Regions from separate parts of the Butyrivibrio sp. FC2001 genome, predicted to be linked through region 1. Evidence: predicted binding sites of a transcription regulator. Region 1 holds the regulator's gene; the other holds the start of a gene.

Region 1 (9,020 bases):
TACCATTACAATCAGGACATGTCTGAACGTTTCTTACGGTTCCAAAGAAGGACTGCTGTGTAAATACAACCTGTCCCTTACCACCGCACTTAGGACACATCTGAGCTGTTGTACCGGGCTTTGCACCGGTTCCCTTACAGGTCGGGCAGGGATCCTTAAGCTTGAGCTCAAGCTCCTTCTCACAACCAAAAACAGCTTCTTCAAAGGTGATTCTCACGCTGGCACGGATATTAGCTCCCTTTGCAGGGCCGCTTCTTGCACCCTGGCTTCTTCTGCCACCACCGAAGAAATCTCCGAATATGTCACCAAATATATCACCAAAGTCAGCACCGCCGAAATCAAATCCGCCATATCCGCCGGCTCCGCCTTCGAATGCAGCATGTCCGAACTGATCGTACTGACGTCTCTTCTCAGGATCACTTAATACCGCATAAGCCTCAGATGCTTCCTTGAACTTATCAGCAGCTGCAGCATCACCGGGGTTCATATCCGGATGATACTTCTTAGCAAGTACACGGTATGCTTTTTTTATCTCATCATCACTTGCGCCCTTGCTAACACCAAGGACCTCGTAATAATCGCGCTTCTGATCTGCCATTAATATCTCCTATATCTACTACTAAATGCCCAATACATCCTACATTATGTATTGGGCTTTAGCAATATTTTAAATATTAAACTTTTATAAAGATGGAAGCTTATACTTCACAAGGAAGTTCTGCTCTCGCTTCGCTCGCCAGAACAGTGTAGTACACTAAGCTCGAAAAAAAACTCGCTAAGTGATTACACTTCTCTGTAATCTCCATCAACTACATCGTCAGAATTACCTGCATTTGAGCTCTGAGCTGCGCCGCCCATACCAGACATGTCAGGACCTGCACCCTGAGCACCTGCTGCGCCCTGAGCCTGCTCGTAAACCTTTGCAAACAGAGCCTGAGCATCAGTCATAAGTTTCTCCTTCTGGCTCTTGATTGTGTCGATCTCGCTGTCTGTAAGCTCACGATCCTTAGTCTGCTCAAGAGTATCCTTGAGAGTCTTAAGGTCATCCTCTACAGTCTGCTTCTGAGAAGCATCGATCTTATCGCCAACTTCCTGAATAGCCTTCTCTGTCTGGAATACGAAGGAATCAGCTTCGTTTCTAGTATCGATGCCTTCCTTACGCTTCTTATCCTGAGCTTCGTACTCAGCAGCTTCCTTTACAGCCTTATCGATTTCCTCATCAGACATGTTAGAACCAGCTGTGATTGTGATGTGCTGCTCTTTACCTGTTCCAAGATCCTTAGCTGATACATTAACAATACCGTTTGCATCGATATCGAATGTAACCTCGATCTGCGGAACGCCTCTCATTGCCGGCGGGATTCCATCAAGACGGAACTGACCAAGTGACTTGTTGTCCTTAGCAAACTGTCTCTCACCCTGAAGAACGTTGATATCAACTGCTGTCTGGTTATCAGCTGCTGTTGAGAATACCTGGCTCTTCTTTGTAGGAATAGTTGTGTTACGCTCGATAAGTCTTGTAGCAACACCACCCATTGTCTCGATTGAAAGAGAAAGAGGTGTTACGTCAAGAAGAAGGATATCACCTGCACCTGCATCGCCTGCAAGCTTACCACCCTGGATACCAGCACCAACTGCTACGCACTCATCAGGGTTGAGGTTCTTGGAAGGCTCCTGACCTGTAAGCTGCTTAACCTTCTCAACTACGCAGGGAACACGAGTTGAACCACCAACAAGGAGAACCTTGCCGAGGTCTGAATAGTTAAGACCTGCATCCTTCATAGCGTTCTGTACAGGAATAGCACTTCTCTCTACGAGATCGTGGATAAGCTCTTCGAACTTAGCTCTTGTGAGGTCCATATCAAAGTGCTTGGGTCCCTCAGCTGTAGCTGTGATGAAAGGAAGGTTGATGTTGGTTGTTGTTGAAGAAGAGAGCTCCTTCTTCGCCTTCTCAGCTGCTTCCTTAAGTCTCTGCATAGCCATCTTATCGCCTGAAAGGTCTACGCCTTCCTTAGCCTTGAACTCAGATACCATCCAGTCGATGATCTTCTGGTCGAAGTCATCACCACCAAGGTGTGTGTCACCGTTTGTTGAAAGAACTTCGATAACGCCATCACCTATATCAATGATAGATACATCAAAAGTACCACCACCAAGGTCATAAACCATGATCTTCTGCTCTTTTTCGTTATCAAGACCGTATGCAAGAGCTGCTGCTGTGGGCTCGTTGATGATACGCTTTACATCAAGACCTGCAATCTTACCAGCATCCTTAGTAGCCTGACGCTGAGCATCATTGAAGTATGCGGGTACTGTGATTACTGCCTCTGTTACTTTTTCGCCGAGATACTGTTCTGCGTCTGCCTTCAGCTTCTGAAGAATCATAGCTGAGATCTGCTGAGGTGAATACTTCTTGCCATCGATTGTACGGCCGTTATCTGTACCCATATCTCTCTTGATTGAAGAGATTGTGTTCTCAGCATTTGTTACTGCCTGACGCTTAGCGGGCTCACCTACAAGACGCTCGCCATTCTTTGTGAAAGCTACGATAGAAGGTGTTGTTCTTGCACCCTCTGCATTAGCTATAACTGTGGGCTGACCACCCTCCATAACAGCTACGCAGCTGTTAGTTGTTCCTAAGTCGATACCTATGATCTTACTCATTTTTTATTCCTCCATATATAAATCTAAATGATTGAATTGTTTTATCTAGCAACGGCAACCATGCTGTGTCTAAGCACTGTGTCGCGGTACATATAACCCTTCTGAAGCTCCTGTGCTACGAATCCTTCCTCGACATCTTCGCTCTCAACCTGCATTACAGCGTTGTGGAAATTAGGATCAAATTCCTTTCCTACAGCTTCGATGGGAGTAACACCAAGATCCTCCATCTGCTTCATGAGCTGCTTGTATATCATGTTCATTCCATCTGCAAAAGCGGAATTCTTCTCTTCTTCAGGGACTGCAGCAAGTCCTCTTTCGAAGTTATCAACAACAGGAAGAATCTTTTCAAGTACATTTGATGCTCCCTGATCGAACATCTGAGATTTTTCTTTATCGGTTCTCTTACGGAAGTTCTCAAACTCCGCAACCTGACGCAGATATTTGTCCTGCATCTCCTCAAACTTCTCTTTGAAGGGATTCTTCTTTTCTTTTTTACCGAAAAGACCTTTCTTCTCGCCTTCGCCGTTCTCAGCGCCTTCAGCACCTGCTTCTGCGCTCTCAGCAGCGGCAGCCTCTTCCTCAGCGGCCTCGGCAACCTTGTTTGCAGCATCTGCAACCTGTTTTGCCTTCTCAGCTACTTCCTGCTGAAGCTCCTTTGATGTCTTCTTTCCGGACTCTTTATTAACGTCCTTCTTTACTTCCTTACTCAATTTAAATACTCCTTACTGGTTCTACTCTTTTTTATATAAATCATCCAGCGCTCTCATCATATTCTTAAGCGCCCCGACAACTTTGTCATAATCCATTCGCTTGGGTCCGATAATACCTACCGTTCCTCGCATTCCTTCACCCAGGTCATAGGTTGCAGTCACGACGCTGCAGTCCTTCATGGACTGAACCGGTGACTCATTACCGATGTAAACCTGAATTCCTGTCTCCTCTGATGAAGACTGAAGAGCATTCTCTACGATACTTGTAAGATCGCTCTTATCCTCAAAGGTAGTAATAAGATCACTTGCTCTATCCTTATCAGCAAGCTCGGGATATCTGAAGATGTTATTGGCGCCGCTGGTGTAAATCTGAAGATCCTCATCCTCTGTAATTGCTTCACCGGCTGTATCCAGTATCCTGTCGATTATCTCGCTGTGTATTCCCGCCTCCTGCTTCATGGCGGTTATAAGTCCCAGGTTGATATCCTCAACCGAAAGACCTGCAAGTCTGGTATTGAGCAGGATGTTGAGCTTAAGCATATCTGCTTCGGAAAGCTCCTGCTCCACCTCTATCATGCGATTCTTGATCACATTACCTTCTATAACAATAGTGGTAAGGAGATGTTCCGCATCCACTCTTGAAAGCTGAACGAATTTAAGCTTGTTCCTGCGGATCACGGGTGCTGAGATCATTGAAGCGTAGTTGGTATCGACCGCCAGGGTCTTGGCAACCTGCTTAAGGAGCTTATCAAGCTTCTCTTCCTTATCAAGAAGCATCTCCTTCATATTCTCAACTTCCTGTTCCTTCTCAGCCAGCATCTCGTCTACATAAACTCGATATCCCTGGTCTGAAGGAATTCGTCCCGCGGAAGTGTGGGGCTGTAATATAAGTCCCATCTCCTCAAGATCTGCCATCTCATTTCTGATAGTGGCAGAACTGAGATTCAAATCCGTATATTTTGAAATAGTTCTGCTGCCGACAGGCTCGCCTGTCTCGAGGTAATTGCGAACAATTGCATGCAGTATTTTCTTTTTCCTGTCATCCAGTTGCATCAGATTACCTCCTTTTTGTTTTGTGTTAGCACTCATTAAGGTTGAGTGCTAACATCTTCTGAGAATAAATTACCACTATAAATTCCTAATGTCAATACAAAGAAAAAACCCCGAGGAATAATCCTCGGGGATAATATGCTCACACAATTATAAGTTGAATTCAGCGTGAACTTCGCCGTTAACAACAAAATATACTTTTCCGTCCTCAGGCTTAACATAAAGCTCAAGAGTCTTGATCTCGGAAACTTTTCTACCCATGTCATACTGCCAAACGTTCTTAGCATTCTCAACGAAGGTGTCATAAGTAACACTCTTGTCTGCGAACTGAAGAACGATATTTGTCTTTGTTGCAGCAGCCTTTGTAGTTGTAGCCTTCTTAGCAGGTGCCTTTTTAGCTGCAGGTTTCTTTGCTTCGGGCTCAGCCTCAGCCTTCTTGGTCTCAGTCTTCTTTGCAGCAGCCTTAGTAGCTGTAGCCTTCTTAACAGGTGCCTTTTTAGCTGCAGGCTTCTTAGCTGCGGGCTTCTCTTCCTTCTTCTCAGCAGCCTTTACAGGTGTTGCCTTCTTAACAGTAGTCTTCTTTGCTGCTGTCTTCTTAGCTGCAGGTTTCTTTGCTGCCTTAGCCTCTTCCTTCTTAGCCTCAGCTGCATCTACAGTCTTTGCTTCTTCTTTCTTTTCTGCAGCAATTACCGGTTTCTTGATAGTCGCAATCGGCTTTAAAGCTGCTTCTCTCAACTTGTCGTCAGCCATATCTCCCTCTCTTTCACGTAAGGAACGCATGCTTTGCGTTTTTGCAAATTTATCATTACGTTTTTGAGTTTAGTACAAATTCGAAAAAAAGTCAACATTTATGCGCATTTAGACCAATTTCGATTCTGTCAAACGCCATTTTAAGCACTTCCATGGATGATGCAAAGGAAATTCTCAAGAAACCAGGCGCAAAATAAGCACTTCCGGGCATCGCTGCAACGTGGTGTTTTTCCAAAAGATACTCACAAAGCTCCGTATCCTTTTCGATAACTCCATAGCCCTCGTATTCTTTACCGAGAAAATTTCTTATATCAAAGAACGCATAAAAAGCGCCCTGGATCTCGTGACTCACAACGCCAGGTATCTTTGAAAGTCTCTCCTGAACGTAATTCCTTCTTTTTTCAAACTCTGCTGTCATATATGCCACGCAGTCCTGAGGGCCGTTTAAAGCCTCAACAGCCGCATATTGGGATATACTCGGCGGAGTTGTGGTAGTCTGACTCTGAACCTTGATGGAATTGGCTATCACATCGCGTCTTCCGCATACGTATCCAAGTCGCCAGCCAGTCATGGAATAGGTCTTTGAAAAACCGTTAACCACGATTGTTCTGTCCTTCATCCCTTCTATAGAAGAAATACTGAAGTGACGACTTCCTTCAAATATTATTTTTTCATAGATTTCATCGGAAATAACAAAGATATCTTTGCGGACTGCGATCTCCGCAAGCCCCCTGAGCTCCTCCTCACCATAAACCTTACCGGTGGGATTGTCGGGAGTACATATAATGACGGCCTTGGTGTGCTCGTTACAAGCATCCTCAATAGCCTTAAGATCAAGTGAAAAATCATCGTTTCTGCCTACCATTACAGGAGTACCGCCTGCAAGGCTGACCATATCGGGATAGCTGACGTAGCACGGTGTCGGGATAATTACCTCATCACCCTCACCGGCAACAGCACAAAGCGCAGCAAACAACGCCTGCTTCGCACCAACCATGACAGCAACCTCATCCATTCCGTAGGTGACGCCGTTGTCCCTGCGGAGCTTCTCTATAATCGCCTCTCTTAAAGGCGCAATTCCATTTCCAGTCGTATACTTCGTAAAATCATCCCTGATAGCCTTTATCCCGGCCTCCTTGATATGCTCGGGTGTTGGGAAATCAGGTTCTCCCACATTAAGTGAAACGATGTCCTCGCCCTTACGCTTCATCTCCTCCACCTTGGCAAAAAGCGCGGTGGTCGGCGAAACCCTGAGGCTCGACATCCTTTTGGATAAATTTGTGCTCATAATACCACTCCTCCGGTTAACTCCTCGTAGCCTGATGGCAGCTATGCTCTGCCTCTGCTACCTTACTTCAGCATCCTCCTCAGCTTATGATAAGCTTTTCTGCAAAATCTCCCCACTGTGATATCAAACCTGTGATACAGCCTTGAAAAAGCTGTAATCTCAGGCATAACCAGGAAGTCATATTCCCCAATATGCTCCCTTAAGTACGCAGGGTATGTGTCATCTATCTGAACTCTTTCGAATTTTGCATCTCTTCCAAATATATCCTGACCAAGCACCAGTCTGTCCATGGTCTCTGCAAGTATTTCTCTGTCGTTGTACTCCTGATGAGCCGCAGCCTTGACCTTAACGCCAATTCTCTTGGCGGGATTCGTCTCGTGATATCCTCCCATGTAGCCAAAATGCCAGCCGCCATCCGCAACTCTCACTGATCTCTCATCAGTAGGTGGTACAAGATCTCTTAATCTGACTATTCCTTCTCCCGGAATATTATCTATAGAAGTTATCTTTGTGCCGAGCCACTTTCTGTCCGGTACCGCAATCTCAGGAAAATCTCCTGTTATCGACAAAAGCTTTCCCGACTTTTCCTCCATATTAAAAAAGCCATAGAAGTTTCTCTGTGCCAGGTGATAAACCCTGCTCTTATCGAAGTTCTTTATAATATCTTCCAAAACCTTAGGATTGGGAATCTCATCCACATCTCCCAAAAGGATTATGTCATCCTCTGTCGCTCCGACTCTCTTTAAGCCCTCCTCCAGATAGTTTTTCTGGAAATAGTCTCTCTCGTGAGTCAGCGCTTCCTTGGGTGTGTCCGTTACAACCACGTATTCTATGCGGTCAAGGTAATCCTTGTAGAGCTCCTTGTTTTTCTCAAAGCAGAGCTCCTTCTCCTCTCCCGAAAAGGTCATGGTTGCTTCCTCGATTATGAATTTATCAACATACGGGCTGAGAATATTCAGTCTAAGCTTTAATATATCAACCTCATTAAAAAACGGAATACAATCATATACCATTTTTTCTGATCCTCGCTTTAATATAGGACTTTAACTTATGCTTAAGACCTGAGCGAAAAAGCCTCATGTCTGCACCCTGCTCCACCTGAAGCCCGTGTACGAAAACATCCTCCTCAGGCGCCCAGTCAGGCAGCTCCAGCAGCGCGTATTTCTTATAAAAATCCGTCACCATCATTTTATTGATCTTTCCTTTTATATCTTTGGCAGGAAGATTTGAATAAATAAGCTTCTTCATTCCAATGGTACAGGTAAGAGCCTTTCTCTGCGTTATGATCTCATCATACTTATCGCCGCACCATTTATGGGCAAACTCATCAAAGGCTTCCCAGGCCCTTGCCTGATTATCAAGAAACTCCTCGTGGTAGCTTCCTGTAAGTCCTTCCTCATTTATCCTGTAAAGATACAGTATGCGGTCAAGATATGCAATACCCTTTGCCTTATCAATTATGGCTGCAGTCTGCAAAAGATCCTCTCCGTGATTTAAGCGCCTTCCATCAGATAGGCAGGTCTCAAGGGCAAGCTCCCTTTTTATACACTTATTCCACATTGCATTAAGGGAATCCCCACTGCACATCAGCCTGTGGAAATCCTGCCTGTTGTCAGGCCCGTAGATCATATCCTCTGAAAAAGGGAAATTAAACATCCTTCTGTCAGGCGTATGAAGCTCGGCTGCATTGTAAAGGATAACATCAATATCATCATCTTTGGATGAATACTTTTCTATTGCAGCCTGAATTTCACTAATAAGCTCAGGCACCACCTTATCATCAGCATCCATGAAAACAATCCACTCTCCGGAGGAAAGCCTCACGCCCTCCTGCCTTGCTTCGTAAGCAGATACCTTCCCCATGTGAACACTTTTCACACAGTCATTTACTGCTGCGTATTCATCACATATGGCAGCACTGCCATCCCCGGATCCGTTCTCCACAAGGATAACCTCCATCTCAGTATCGCCAGGAAGCCTTTGCGAAGCCACTGAGCCTACCGCTTCTCTTATGTAGTTTTCAGCATTATGAACAGGAATTATTACTGAAAATTTCATGTAACCTTGTGCTCCCTCTTCCATTTCTCGGATCTTCGCCAGAAAAGCAGCGGTCTGACAGCACGTTTAAATCTCTTCTTGGGGCTGTAGAATCTTGGATAGTTCTCATTTTCTCCCCACCATTTATGGAAGATAAATGGCTCTATGCCCTTATTTTCAGGAAGCGGATGCTCCCTTCCAAACTTCACTGCCACATCCAGGGGAGCCCACTTAAGACCGTGCTCCTCCATCTCATTTTTGCAGTAGCAGCAAAGGAAAATATCTTCATTATAAAAACCGTCGTAAACCTTCTCCCAGGGCAGATTATGCTCCACGGGATAGGAAAGAAGCCTCTTGGATCTTATAGATACGCTGTTACCCACGCGGCATATCTCACCGTTTTTGTCACGGTAGGCATAATCATTCTTAGGAAGAGGCCAGGGCGAACCTATATAGTCATACTTCAAAAACTCATCCGACCAGTTTTCCGGATGAATGACAAAACCATCCGCATGAACTAT
Region 2 (9,020 bases), on a different contig from region 1:
GGTAAGATGGCTGCCGGAATGGTTCGTGGAATCCAGAGTAATCGCGTAGCTGCTACCATCAAGCACTTTGCATTAAATAATAAGGAGACCAACCGTAAAGACAGCGACTCAAGAGCATCTGAGAGAGCAATCAGAGAGATTTATCTCAAGGGCTTTGAAATCGTAGTTAAGGAAGCTCAGCCCTGGAGCATCATGACTTCCTATAATATTATTAACGGAAGACGTGCATCAGAGAATGAGGATATGATAAACGGAATCCTTCGCGGAGAGTGGGGATTCGATGGAATGGTTACCACTGACTGGTGGACAAACGGCGAGAACTACAAGGAGTGCAAAGCCGGAAACGATATGAAGATGGGCTGCGGCTATCCCGACAGAATATTGGCTGCTCTTGAAAAGGGTGCCATCACAAGGGAAGAGCTGGGTAAAGCTGCAAGAAACATCCTCACACTTATATTAAGAATTGACTGATACTAAATAGATTTTTCTTTAAGACAAAAAAGCCTTCTCCCAGCGGTTGGGAGAAGGCAATATTTACAATTGGTAAAAGCAGCGGAGGATTTAAGGACCTTCCTTAACGACAACCTTGCCGCCGTTTTTAACACTGTCCTGCTGCAGAAGCTCTACGGCAGATGCTGCGATTTCATAGTACATGGCAGCGTTATCTCCGATATCTGCCATTTTTTTCATGTTTGTTTCGCAGAATTTCTTTGCCTCAGCGATATCAGTCTGCGAGAATACCTTACTTCCGCAGTACAAAGTTCCGGTTGAGGGATCAAAATGGGAATCTTTCTTTTTTGCTTCACCGCTCATGCCCATAACACCGGCTAAGGAACGGATCAAATCTTCACGATTGCCTGCCATAACTATCCTCCATTTGTAGAATAAATAGGAACCAAATCTATTATATATTTTCGCATAGAGGTTATTTTTTGACTATTAACTAGCTATAATAAAAATATAAAAACTTGAGAATGGATTGGTGGAACTGTTGGATATAGCGGTATTTAGTGATGTTCACGGAAATGACTGTGCTCTTCAGGCCTGCGTTGATTATTGCATGGGAAAGGGCATAACAAAGTACATATTGCTGGGGGATTATATATCTGATTGCCCCGGAGTTCAGAAGACCATGGAGCTCATATACGTTCTTAAGAAGTATTTTGAGTGTTATATCGTGCGCGGTAATAGGGAAGAGTACATGCTGAGCTATAGGAAAAACGGCCAGACAGGTTGGGATAAGGGCTCAGGCAGCGGATCGCTTCTTTATACTTATGAGCAGCTGACGGAAAAGGATCTGGATTTTTTCGAAAGCCTTCCTATTTATGGGATCTGGAATCCCAAAGGGGGACAGGGCTTTGAATATTGTCACGGATCACCGACAGGCGTATCCGAGCTTTTGTTTGGAGAAAAGAGAAGTACAAAACGAGTACTTAATAAAATGCGGACAAATATACTCCTGCATGGGCACACTCATGTACAGGAGAGCTTTTCATACAGAGAAAAAAGAGCAGTAAATCCCGGAGCTCTGGGACTTCCCAGAAACAGGAACTGTGATGCGGAATTTGCCATAATCCACAGCGGCAGAACAGGCTGGGAAGAGGAGCTTGTGCAGGTAAAATATGACAGACATGGAATACTAAAGTCCTTCCAGTCCAGCGGACTTATGGAGTACGCTCCCGCCTGGGCAGCTGTCACCATGCATACCATCAGGAGCGGAGTAGATCTTAGTGAATCTATACTGCTTCAGGCCATGAAGCTCTGCGAAGAGGACAGAGGTATCGTAAGATGGCCCAATATTCCGGAAATGTACTGGGCAGAAGCTCTGAAACTCAATTATATCGACCTTTCTGGAAAAGACATCCCAAGACCTAAAAAGCGAGTCTGAAAAATGTGAACAATTTGGTAATTAAGCAAATAATACCTAAGTAGGTATTGCATTTTTTAACTTGTGTGGTAATATATTTTTTAGTGATTAGCACTCAAAACAAATGAGTGCTAACAATCAAAAAAAGTGAATAACACAATGAAGATATAAAAGGAGGCAATTGTAATGAAGTTAGAACCACTTGCAGACAGAGTCGTACTTAAGGCACTTGAAGCTGAGGAGACAACAAAGTCAGGAATCGTTCTTCCCGGTGCTGAGAAGGAGAAGCCCCAGCAGGCTGAGGTTATCGCAGTAGGCCCTGGTGGAGTCGTTGATGGTAAGGAAGTTAAGATGCAGGTTAAGGTAGGTGACAACGTAATCTATTCCAAGTACGCTGGAACAGAGGTTAAGCTTGATGACGTTACCTACATCATTGTTAAGCAGAACGATATTCTCGCTATTATTAAATAATTAAACTCATAAAAGTCTTCGCCCTTCAGGGAGAAGGTGGCCCGAAGGGCCGGATGAGGTTAGTAAAACACAACGGAGGCAATAAAAATGGCAAAGACAATTAAGTACGGCGCTGACGCCCGCACAGCTATGGTAGAAGGCGTTAATAAGCTTGCAGATACAGTAAGAGTAACAATCGGACCTAAGGGTAGAAACGTAGTTCTTGATAAGAGCTATGGCGCACCTACAATCACAAACGACGGTGTTACAATCGCTAAGGAGATCGAGCTTGAGGATTCTTATGAGAACATGGGTGCTCAGCTTGTTAAGGAAGTTGCTACAAAGACTAACGACGTAGCAGGTGATGGTACTACAACAGCTACAGTTCTTGCACAGGCTATGATCAACGAGGGTGTTAAGAACCTTGCAGCAGGTGCTAACCCGATCGTTCTTAGAAAGGGTATGAAGAAGGCTACAGATGCAGCTGTTGCTTCTATCAGCAAGATGGCTACAAAGGTTAAGGGCAAGGATCAGATCATGAGAGTTGCTGCAGTTTCATCAGGTGATGATGAAGTTGGCCAGATGATCGCTGACGCTATGGAGAAGGTTTCCAACGATGGTGTTATCACAATCGAGGAGTCCAAGACAATGATGACAGAGCTCGACCTTGTAGAAGGTATGCAGTTCGATCGTGGTTATATCTCAGCTTACATGGCTACAGATATGGATAAGATGGAAGCTAATCTTGATGATCCTTTCGTGCTCATCACAGATAAGAAGATCTCTAACATCCAGGATATCCTTCCTCTTCTTGAGCAGGTTGTTAAGACAGGCGCTAAGCTTCTTATCATCGCTGAGGATGTTGATGGTGAGGCTCTTACAACTCTTATCGTTAACAAGCTTCGTGGTACATTCAACGTAGTTGCTGTTAAGGCTCCTGGCTACGGTGACAGAAGAAAGGCTATGCTTGAGGATATCGCTATCCTTACAGGCGGTAAGGTTATCAGCTCAGATCTTGGTCTTGAGCTTAAGGATACAACAATGGATGATCTTGGACGTGCTAAGAGCATCAAGGTTGAGAAGGAAAAGACCACAATCGTTGACGGTCTTGGAGATAAGAAAGAGATCCAGGCTAGAGTTAGCCAGATCAAGAAGCAGATCGAGGAGACAACTTCTGACTTCGATAGAGAGAAGCTTCAGGAGAGACTTGCTAAGCTCGCTGGCGGTGTTGCAGTTATCAGAGTTGGTGCTGCTACAGAGACAGAGATGAAGGAAGCTAAGTACCGTATGGAGGATGCTCTCAACGCTACAAGAGCAGCAGTTGAGGAAGGTATCATCTTCGGTGGTGGTAGCGCTTACATCCATGCTTCTAAGGACGTTGCTAAGCTTGCTGATTCACTTGAAGGCGACGAGAAGACAGGTGCTAAGGTTGTTCTTAAGGCACTTGAGGCCCCTCTTTTCCACATCGCTAACAACGCTGGTCTTGACGGATCTGTTATTGTTAATAAGGTTAAGGAGTCTAAGAACGGAATTGGCTTCAACGCTTACTCAGAAGAGTATGTTGACATGATCAAGGACGGTATCATCGATCCTGCTAAGGTTACAAGAAGCGCTCTTCAGAACGCTACATCTGTTGCATCAAGCTTCCTTACAACAGAGGCTGCTGTTGCTACAGTTAAGGAGCCCGTACCTCCGATGCCCGCAGGCAACCCTGGCATGGGAATGATGTAAGTGATAAGGACGAATGCATCAGGGAGTTAAATTGAAATCAGAGTGCGTAAGCACCTAAAAATAAGAAAGACAGCTTATCGAGCTTGCTCGAAATGAGCTGTCTTTTTTATTTTTGGAGTCCCCGTTAGGGGATCTGGTTTCAATTTAACGTTGCAGATATATGAAAACTAACAGTAACGAGGGAACACGAAGTGTTTCCGAGTCTGATGCATCCAATAAATCAAAAAAAGTCAAGATTTGATTTATATCACGTATACATCTAAAATAGAAACGTGGGTTATTTTATTTATTTTTTAAGGAGGTATTTGTATGTCACGTTTTACACTGCCCAGAGATATCTATCATGGGAAAGGTGCACTTGAAGCATTGAAGACTTTTGAGGGCAAGAGAGCCATTGTCTGCACAGGTGGCGGCTCTATGAAAAGAGGCGGTTTCCTTCAGAAGGTAGAGGATTACCTTAAGGAAGCTGGAATGGAAGTTGAACTTTTTGAAGGCATCGAGCCCGATCCTTCAGTAGAGACAGTTATGAAGGGTGCTGAAGCTATGCAGAAGTTCCAGCCTGACTGGATCGTTGCTATCGGCGGTGGTTCACCTATCGATGCTGCTAAGGCTATGTGGATCAAGTATGAGTATCCTGAGACCACATTTGAAGATATGTGCAAGGTATTCGGTCTTCCGAAGCTTCGTACAAAGGCTAAATTCTGTGCTATTTCCTCAACATCAGGAACAGCTACAGAGGTTACAGCATTTTCAATCATCACAGATTATCAGAAGGGTATTAAGTTCCCTATCGCAGACTTCGAGATTACTCCCGACGTTGCTATTGTTGATCCTGAGCTTGCGCACACAATGCCTAAAAAGCTTGTTGCTCACACAGGTATGGACGCTATGACACACGCTGTTGAGGCTTATGTTTCCACAGCTAACTGTGATTACACAGATCCGCTTGCTATCCATGCAATCGAGATGATCCAGAAGACTCTTGTTAAATCCTACAACGAGGATATGGAAGCAAGAGATGCTATGCACAACGCACAGTGTCTTGCGGGTATGGCATTCTCTAACGCACTTCTTGGTATCGTTCACTCTATGGCTCACAAGACAGGTGCTGCTTTCGCAGACCTTGGAGCTCACATCATTCACGGCGCAGCTAACGCTATGTACCTTCCTAAGGTAGTTGCATTCAACGCTAAGGACGAGACAGCTAAGAAGCGCTACGGCGTTATCGCTGATTACATGCACCTCGGCGGTAAGGACGATGATGAGAAGGTTGAACTCCTCATTGATTATCTCCGCAAGATGAACGATGCTCTGAATATTCCTCACAGCATCAATCATTACGGCGCAGACGGACTTCCGGCAGAACAGGGCTTCGTTCCGGAGGATGTATTCCTTGAGAGATTACATGACATTGCAGCTAATGCAATCCTTGATGCCTGCACAGGCTCCAATCCTCGTCAGCCCAGCCAGGAGGAGATGGAGAAGCTCCTTAAGTGCTGCTACTACGATACAGAAGTTGATTTCTAATATATGCGAAACGCTTCCCGAAATGGGAAGCGTTTTTTTATTCAATTATGCCTGAGCATATCGGATTTTCTAAAAATAAACGCCGTATAAGTATTTTCAAATTAAAAACGCTATGCTAAAATATAAAATAATTTACAAATATCTAAAATAAACAGGTGAAACTATGGAAAATACCAGAGCTTGTAAGCATTGCCTTTTGCGGGATATTGAAGGCGAAGAGAAGGAAATGATAAAAAAATATCGCGATGCCATAACTCCTGACAGCAGGGTTACGGATAATGAATATGAGAACAGGCTAAGCGTATGTACTCAATGTGACAGACTATCTATGGGAACCTGTCTTGTTTGTGGGTGTTATGTAGAACTAAGAGCACTAGGCATTGGAACACATTGCCCTAAGAAAAAATGGTAAATACATTATTTAAGAGGAGGAAAAGAAATTGGCAAAACTTTTAATCAACAACGAAAGTAAAAAATCAAAGATTGCACCTGAAATCTACGGACATTTTTCAGAGCATCTCGGAAGGTGTATCTATGAAGGTCTTTATGTGGGGAATAATTCAGATATTCCTAATGTTAACGGCATGAGAAGTGACGTGGTTGAAGCTCTTAAGGAGATGAAGATTCCGGTACTTCGCTGGCCTGGCGGATGCTTTGCTGACGAGTATCACTGGATGGATGGCATCGGGCCCAAGGAAAAGAGAAAGAAGATGATCAACACACATTGGGGTGGTGTTGTTGAGGATAACAGCTTTGGAACACATGAGTTCTTTGAGCTTACCAAGCAGCTTGGCTGTAAGACTTATGTCAATGCCAATATGGGATCAGGTACAGTAAGAGAGATGAGCGAGTGGGTTGAATATATGACCTTCAATGGCGTATCTCCTATGGCTGACCTCAGAAAAGAGAATGGACATGAGGAGCCCTGGACTGTGGACTACCTCGGCGTTGGTAATGAAAACTGGGGATGTGGCGGTAATATGAGACCTACGCATTATGCCGACGAATACAGAAGATATCAGACCTATGTAAGAAACTACAATGGTTCTAAGCCTATTTCAAAGATTTGCTGTGGACCAAATGTCGATGATTATAACTGGACAAAGAATGTGCTTGAGACATGCTTTGATCACACACCTGTGCAGTTCCATGGATTTATGGATGGTCTTTCATTGCATTACTATACACTTCCTGAGACAGAGGATGACTGGAATGTAAAGGGATCGGCAACAAAGTTCACAGAGGAAGTATTCTACCAGACACTGAAGAGAAGTCTCTTTATGGATGAGCTTATCAGAAAGCATGGTGCGATCATGGATCAGTATGACCCTGATAAGAAGATCGGACTTATGGTTGATGAGTGGGGAATATGGACAGACGTTGAGCCTGGCACTAACCCCGGCTTCCTTTACCAGCAGAATACAATGCGTGACGCACTTGTTGCAGGAATGAACCTGAACATATTCAATAAGCACTCAGACCGTGTAAGAATGGCATGCATCGCACAGCTTGTTAATGTTTTACAGTCAGTTATCCTTACTGAAAATGAGAAGATGATCAAAACACCTACCTACCATGTATTCAAGATGTTCAGATATCATCAGGGTGCAAACCTCCTTGATAGTGAGCTTATCAATAACAGTACCGTAGGAGCTGGAAAGAATGAGCTTCCTAAGCTGTTTGAATCAGTTTCAGAGGATGAAAATGGAGTAGTGACAGTTACCCTTACTAACAATTCACTCGAAGCTGCTGAGGATGTTGAAATCGCATTCACAAGTGATTCCGGTGCTTATAAAGTGGCAGAAGCTTCGGTGGTAACAGGTAAGATGGCTGATCATAATACCTTCGAAAATCCTGATGTTGTCACAGAAGATAAGTTTACTGACTACAACGAAAAAGAGAACGGAGTAACAGTAAAGATACCTGCCTGCTCAGTTCTCATGCTTCGTCTGAAAAAATAATATATATCAGTTCTTTTTGAATTTGTTTCTTAATTGCTTCATTACTAGCATATAAAGAAGAAAAGAAAATACACCTGTTGTAAACCATGAGAGAGCATCTCCTGCAACAGCTATTGCATAGCTGTGTACTTTCATGGAAACAAAAGCGGTAAGCAGCCTTGATACAAGCTCCATAACACCGAGCATCAGGGCTGTTTTTCCGTATCCGCAGGCCTGCATTGCATTTCTGTAAATGAAGATCATGGCGAGTGGAATATAGAAAAGAGCTGCCTCTGTAATATAAATTCTGCTGTAAGGCAGATAGTCAGCCAGGTTTACACCCTTGTCGAAGAACATGCTTACAATGTAGGGCATCATTACCACGCTAAGGATACCGGTTATTACAGAATAAATAACAGAAATCTTCATGGCATCCTTTGTTCCCTGATGTACTCTGTCAAGATCACCGTAGCCGAAGTTCTGACCGACATAAGCAGCAGTGGTCTGGCCTATGGAAGGCATACCTGCGGTCATTAGATTTACAACCTTACCGGCTGCTGTAAAGCCTCCTATTGCAACTGACTGATAGACATTTATTGATGCCTGCATAACCATTGTTCCGGAAGCTGTAATTCCAAACTGCAGAGCCATGGGAATTCCAATATTGAGCTGTTTTCTCGCATAGTTCTTATCAAGCTTCCAGCTTCCTTTAACAGGTCTTAAGATATCCACCTTTTTATAAATGTAAATAATACACAGTATGGCTGATGCGCCCTGAGAAATATCTGTAGCAAGAGCAGCACCGAAGGTTCCCATCTTAAATACGATGATAAACAAAAGATCCAGAATGATATTAAGAGCTGCTGATAATATCAGGAAGTACAGTGGTGTCTTACTGTTTCCAATAGCGCGAAGAGAAGCGGCAAACAGGTTGTAGCCTATAAGTGCGAAGCTTCCTGCGCATATGGTTATGATATAAGCGTAAGCGTAATCATAGATGTTATCGGGCGTATTCATTATATGAAGAAGACTTGGCATGGTGATGACAGCGATAACCGTAACAACTAACGTGCTGATCACTCCAAGAATGATCGCATTTACAAAAGCCTGCCTTGTTCCATCCTTACTTCCTGCGCCAAACTGGTGACTGATGAGAACTGTGTAACCTGTGGTCATTCCATTGGCAAGACCCATTATCATAAACATGATTGTTCCTGTGGAGCCAACGGCTGCAAGAGCCTCTGGACCTACGAAACGTCCAACGATAACGGTATCTACCATGTTATAAAACTGCTGAAAAATAAAGCCTAAAAGTATTGGTATTACAAATTTCAAAAGAATCGGAAGGGGCTTTCCTTCTGTCATTTTTCCATTCATCGTTTATCTCCTGAATAATATATATTTAATATAAAAATAATTAAGTTTTGCAAAATCCATATAGTTAGATGATTTTAGTGCAAAGCAAATATGTTTTCAAGTACCTATTTATAAAATAGTTGAAATGT

Evidence for each region. The regulator HrcA, encoded in region 1, represses chaperone genes, less so after heat shock. The targets are predictions, from matches to a motif close to TGTTAGCACTCNNNNNNNNNGAGTGCTAACA.
Region 2: G601_RS0111430 (co-chaperone GroES) is a predicted target of HrcA. The motif match lies at 1,974-2,004, and genes of this name have one in related genera.

Annotation. Positions count from the first base shown of each region.
Region 1 is NZ_AUJH01000003.1:261,153-270,172, reverse strand. Features, by position in the region: gene dnaJ (molecular chaperone DnaJ) at 1-598, opposite strand, end outside; gene dnaK (molecular chaperone DnaK) at 784-2,664, opposite strand; gene grpE (nucleotide exchange factor GrpE) at 2,706-3,374, opposite strand; gene hrcA (heat-inducible transcriptional repressor HrcA) at 3,396-4,427, opposite strand; gene G601_RS0101155 (DUF6465 family protein) at 4,575-5,174, opposite strand; gene G601_RS0101150 (pyridoxal phosphate-dependent aminotransferase) at 5,266-6,462, opposite strand; gene G601_RS0101145 (glycosyl transferase GT17 family protein) at 6,525-7,475, opposite strand; gene G601_RS0101140 (glycosyltransferase family 2 protein) at 7,465-8,520, opposite strand; gene G601_RS21460 (DUF5672 family protein) at 8,517-9,020, opposite strand, start outside.
Region 2 is NZ_AUJH01000023.1:50,336-59,355, forward strand. Features, by position in the region: gene G601_RS0111415 (glycoside hydrolase family 3 protein) at 1-471, shown strand, start outside; gene G601_RS0111420 (hypothetical protein) at 562-864, opposite strand; gene G601_RS0111425 (metallophosphoesterase family protein) at 983-1,888, shown strand; gene G601_RS0111430 (co-chaperone GroES) at 2,054-2,338, shown strand; gene groL (chaperonin GroEL) at 2,426-4,048, shown strand; gene G601_RS0111440 (iron-containing alcohol dehydrogenase) at 4,358-5,575, shown strand; gene G601_RS22985 (DUF6171 family protein) at 5,739-5,987, shown strand; gene G601_RS0111445 (alpha-N-arabinofuranosidase) at 6,016-7,536, shown strand; gene G601_RS0111450 (MATE family efflux transporter) at 7,543-8,892, opposite strand.